One region of the Conyzicola nivalis genome, then DNA from elsewhere that is predicted to be linked to it. Evidence: predicted binding sites of a transcription regulator. Region 1 holds the regulator's gene; the other holds the start of a gene.
What was found. The regulator HspR, encoded in region 1, represses chaperone genes until heat shock. The targets are predictions, from matches to a motif close to AAGTTGAGTCNNNNNGACTCAACTT.
Positions count from the first base shown of each region.

Region 2: a site for HspR is predicted at 1,425-1,449, ahead of IEV96_RS06895 (ATP-dependent Clp protease ATP-binding subunit). Genes of this name have one in related genera too.

Region 1 is NZ_BMGB01000001.1:2,499,354-2,501,815, reverse strand. It holds gene IEV96_RS12510 (class I SAM-dependent methyltransferase) at 1-1,053, opposite strand, end outside; gene IEV96_RS12505 (heat shock protein transcriptional repressor HspR) at 1,059-1,466, opposite strand; gene IEV96_RS12500 (DnaJ C-terminal domain-containing protein) at 1,466-2,458, opposite strand.
Region 2 is NZ_BMGB01000001.1:1,395,810-1,398,271, forward strand. It holds gene IEV96_RS06895 (ATP-dependent Clp protease ATP-binding subunit) at 1-1,406, opposite strand, end outside; gene IEV96_RS06900 (enoyl-CoA hydratase/isomerase family protein) at 1,761-2,462, opposite strand, start outside.

The DNA.
Region 1 (2,462 bases):
CATCTCCGCGCGGTAGGCGAGATGCGTGTTGTAGACGGCCCAGAGCTGGCCGCCGGGCTTGAGCACCCGGTAGACGTCGCCGAGCAGGTTGATCGCGGCTCCCGCGTGCACGGCACCGCCGATGTGGAAGGGCGGGTTCACCACGATGACGTCGGCGCTCTCGTCGGGCTGCGAGGAGAGTCCGTCGTCGCGCACCACGGTCACCCGGTTTTCGAGGCCGTTCGCCTTCATGGTGGCGGTGGCGGATGCGACGGCAGCGGCCGACTGGTCCGTCGCGATCACGGCGAGGCCGGGTCGCATCTTCGCGAGCGTCGCCGCGAGAATCCCGGTTCCGGCGCCCAGGTCGATGGCGGTCTGCGCGGACGGATCGATCTGGTCGAGTACCGCGAGCAGTGCGCGCGTGCCGATGTCGACCTTGGTCCCGGCGAACACCGAGCCGGTGGCGACGACGTGCAGGTCGAGGTCGGCGTGGTACTGGGTGCGCGGGACGACGGCGTCGGCCTGGTCGCGGGGGCCGCGCGCGATGAGTCCTCGCGACTTCTGCTGCGCCCGGGTCACGTCGACGCGCTCGAAGTACTTCGCGAACACCTCGTTCATGGCGAGGGTCATGTGCTTGATGCGGCCGGCCGAGAAGACGACGACCGACGGGTCGGCGTGACGGGCGATCGCGGACGCGACGTCGGCGAGCTCCTCGAGGGAGCGGGGAAGCTGCAGCAGCACCACGGTCGCGCCGGTCAGCAGCTCCTCGTCGAGCGGGAAGTTCTCGTAGACGTCGCCCATGTTCTCTTCCCGGGCGTTGAATCCGAGGGCGAGTTCGCCCGAGAGCGCGTCCTGGTGCACCCGGATGCCGGTGAGCCCGTGGGCGTACGCGGCGCCGAGGGTGAGGGCGCCGTAGTCGTCGCCGACCACGGCCACCTGGCCGGGCGTCGTCGCGGCGAGCGCCTCGGCCGCCTCGGCGAGGATGAGCTTGTCGCTGGGGTCGTACGCGAAGAGGTTGGGGGCCTCCACGTCGGGGAAGCGACGCAGGGCGTCGAAATCGAAGTCGTTCTTCATAGCGGTCACGGTCTCCACACCACTAGTTCGTTGGCGCGGTGCGCTCGGGTTCCTGCACGCAGCGACACGACGTCGCCGGCGGCACCGGCCGCGAAGACGCGGCGGCCCGAGCGGTTGAGCAGCTCCTCGGCGAGGGCATGCTCGAGTTCCTGCACGCGGCTGGACAGCGCCACGACCTGGTTCTCCAGCTGCAGGATGCGGCGGATGCCCTCGAGGTTGAGTCCCTCGGCGCTGAGCGCCGCGATCTCCCGCAGCTGCACGATATCCCGCATGGAATACCGGCGGGACTTGCCCGCCGTCCGCCTCGGGCTCACGAGCCCGAGGCGGTCGTACTGCCGCAACGTCTGCGGGTGCATCGCGGCGAGCTCCGCCGCCACGGCGATCGCGAAGACGGGGGAGTTCTCGTCAACCATTAGCCGCGCGCTTTCGCTATCAGTTCGGCGCGGGGGTTTTCGGCAGGCATCGCGTCGGCGAAGGCCTCGAGCAGGCTGCGCGCGTCACCACTGAGGTGGCTCGGCACCGCGACCTGCACGGTGGCGAGCAGGTCGCCCGAGCCCTTCGCGGTGGTGACGCCGCGGCCCTTGACCCGCAGCACGCGCCCGCTCGGCGTTCCCGGAGCGACCTTGAGGCGCACCGGTTCCCCGCCGAGCGTCGGCACCTCGATCGTCGCGCCGAGGGTCGCCTCGACGAACGTCACGGGCACGTCGACGCGCAGGTTGAGGCCGTCGCGTTCGAAGACCGGATGCGGACGAACCGTCACCGTGAGAACGAGATCTCCCGGCGCACCGCCGTCGGGGCTGGGCTCGCCCTTTCCCTTCAACCGGATCCTCTGACCGTCGCTCACACCGGCGGGCACCTTGACGTTGATCGAGGGTCCGTCGGCCGGCTGCAGCTTGATCGTCTCGCCACGGATGGCGGTGAGGAAGTCGAGCGTCGTCGTCGCGCTGAAGTCGCGGCCCCTCGTGGGACCGCCCGCCCCGCGGAAGCCGCCGGTCGACGAGCCGAATCCCGTGTCCTGGCCGCCGAACATACCGCCGAGCAGGTCTTCGAAGCTCGTGCCCTGGGCGCCCTGACGGCGACCGCCGCCGCCCTGCCCGAACATGCCGCCGAAGACGTCTTCGAAACCGCCGTTGGCGCCGGGCTGCCGGGGTGCGGTGAACCGCGCCCCGGAGCCCATGGCCCGGATCTGGTCGTACTCTTTGCGCGTCTCGGGGTCGGCGAGGACCGAATTGGCCTCGCTGATCTCCTTGAACTTCGCCTCTGCCTTGGTGTCGCCCGGGTTGGAGTCCGGGTGATACTGACGGGCCAGCTTGCGATAGTGCTTCTTCAGATCCGCCTGCGAGATGTCTTTCGACACTCCGAGGATCTTGTAGAAGTCCTTATCGAACCAGTCCTGACTAGCCACGGTG
Region 2 (2,462 bases), 1.1 Mb from region 1:
GCCTCCTCGTACTTCTCGGCGGCGACGGCCGAGTTCTTCGAGGCCTCGAGGACGGCGAGCTCCTCGAGCAGCGCCGAGACGTCGACCTTCGAACCGAGCTTGAGGCGCAAGCGCGCCCCAGCCTGGTCGATGAGGTCGATGGCCTTGTCGGGCAGGAAGCGGTCGGTCACGTACCGGGCCGACAGCTCGACCGAGGCGCGGATGGCCGCATCCGTATATCTGACCGCGTGGTGGTCCTCGTATGCCTTGCGCAGCCCCGACAGGATGAGAACGGCGTCTTCGATGCCGGGCTCCCCCACCTGGACCGGCTGGAACCGGCGCTCGAGCGCGGGGTCCTTCTCGATGGAGCGGTACTCCTTGAGGGTGGTCGCGCCCACGAGGTGCAGGTCGCCCTTGGCGAGACGCGGCTTCAGGATGTTGCCCGCGTCCATGCCGCCCTCGCCCGCGCCACCGGCGCCGACGACGGTGTGGATCTCGTCGATGAAGATGATGAGGTCGCTCTTGTGGGCGCGGATCTCGTCCATGAGCTTGGTGAGGCGCTCCTCGAAATCGCCGCGGTACTTGGTACCGGCGAGCATGGCGGGCAGGTCGAGGCTGACGAGGCGCTTGCCCCGCAGTTGCTCGGGAACGCCGCCGTCGACGATTGCCTGGGCGAGTCCCTCGACGATCGCGGTCTTGCCGACGCCCGCCTCGCCGATGAGCACGGGGTTGTTCTTCGTGCGGCGGGACAGGATCTCGATGGTCTGCTCGATCTCGTCGGCGCGGCCGATCACCGGGTCGAGCTCGCCGTTGCGGGCGCGCTCGGTCAGGTCGGAGCCGTAGGTGTCGAGGGTCGGCGTCTCCGAGGTCTGCTCGGTCGCCGTCTCCTCCGTCTGGGGAGCGGTGGTCACGGTCTCGCGCAGGTTGTTCTGCAGGGCCTCGGGCGTCACGCCGGCGGCGGTGAGCACCTGGCCGGCGGGCGAGTCCTGGTTGAGAACGAGCGCGAAGAAGAGGTGCTCGGGGTCGATGTAGGTGCTGCCGGCCGCGCGGGCCACCTGCAGCGCGTGGAAGATCGCGCGCTGGCCGGATTGCGTCAGCGACGGGGTTTCGTCGCCCGCGTATCCGGATGCCTCGGGCAGACGCTTCTCGACGGCGGCGACGACGGCGTCCGGGCTCGCGCCGACACCGCGGATCGCGCCCGCGGCCGGCTCGTTCGCGGCAAGCACCCGCAGGATGTGCAGTGCGTCGAGCTCGTTGTGGCCGTGGTCGAGGGCGAACTGGCCGGCCTCGGCGAGCATCTCACGGCTGCTGCGGCTGAGCAGGCGGCCGATGTTGATGGCGCGCGGCGACTCGGCCGAGCGCTCGCCCTGTAGGTAGCGCGCGAGGAACTCGTCGAACGAGCTGCTGGCGTCTGGTGTGTTAGGCAATTATGACCTCCGTGGTGAAACTTGAGTGCCTTCGACTCAAGTTAACGCTCGGCCGGCGATTTCATTCCCGCATTGTGCCGTCGCATGAATTTTCAGACCTGTCGCGCGGTTGATGGGATCAAGCTCAGTAGTGCCGAGCCTGGTCCCATCTCGCGAGTCAAGAGCTTCTCGATGTACGGGGCTTCGCACAGCAAGCCGAGCAAGCACCGCCCGCACTCGCGTCCCCCTCGAAGTAACTTGCAGTTAGCGCACCCCCGCGGGCAATCTCACCGGGCGGGTCGCGAGCTACTCTCGCGACCCGCGGTTGCAGCGAGACGGGGTGACCGAAAACACCACTTCCGGTCACCCGACCGTTTACTCGGCGGCGGGCCAGGGAATGCTGCGGAGAGTTCCTTCGAGGTCGATCTCGCCGATGGGCTGCTGTCCGCCGTGGTCCATGAGGACGCGGACGCGGGCAACAACCGAAGGCGGCGAGGGGTAGACCTTGCCGTGGGCCTTGGCCTCTTCACGAAGGTCGGGAACGGGGCCGCTGGCTTCCGCGGCGTCGAAGGCCTCCTTGGCTGCCGTGGCGACACCCGTAGGTAGGGCGGCGATGCGACGCGCGATAGTGGATACCCACGCGTCGAGGTACTGGGGTGCGATTTCTCGGTTGATCCATCCGTATCGTTCGGCGGTGGCGCTGTCATACAGCTCACCGCTGAGGGCGATTTCCAGACCGCGGGCTCGGCCCACCAGACGGTTGAGGTACTGCGTGCCGCCGCCGCCGGGGAAAATACCCATGAGCGATTCCGGCTGAGACAGCCACGTCTCACCGGCAGCAGCGAAACGCATGTCTGCCGTCATCGCCAGCTCCGCGCCGCCAGCGCGGAGACGCCCTCGAAGCTTCGCAATAGTCACCTGGGGCAGGGTGCGCAGGCGCTCATGCAGCTGCTGCAACGGGTTCAGACCCGGGTCGCCATCAGGGTCCGCGAGGGCCATCAGCCCGCTGGGGTCGAACATCCACCCGTTGTCCGCGTGGGCAGCGAAGAAGTCCGGATTGGCGCTCTGGTAGACGAT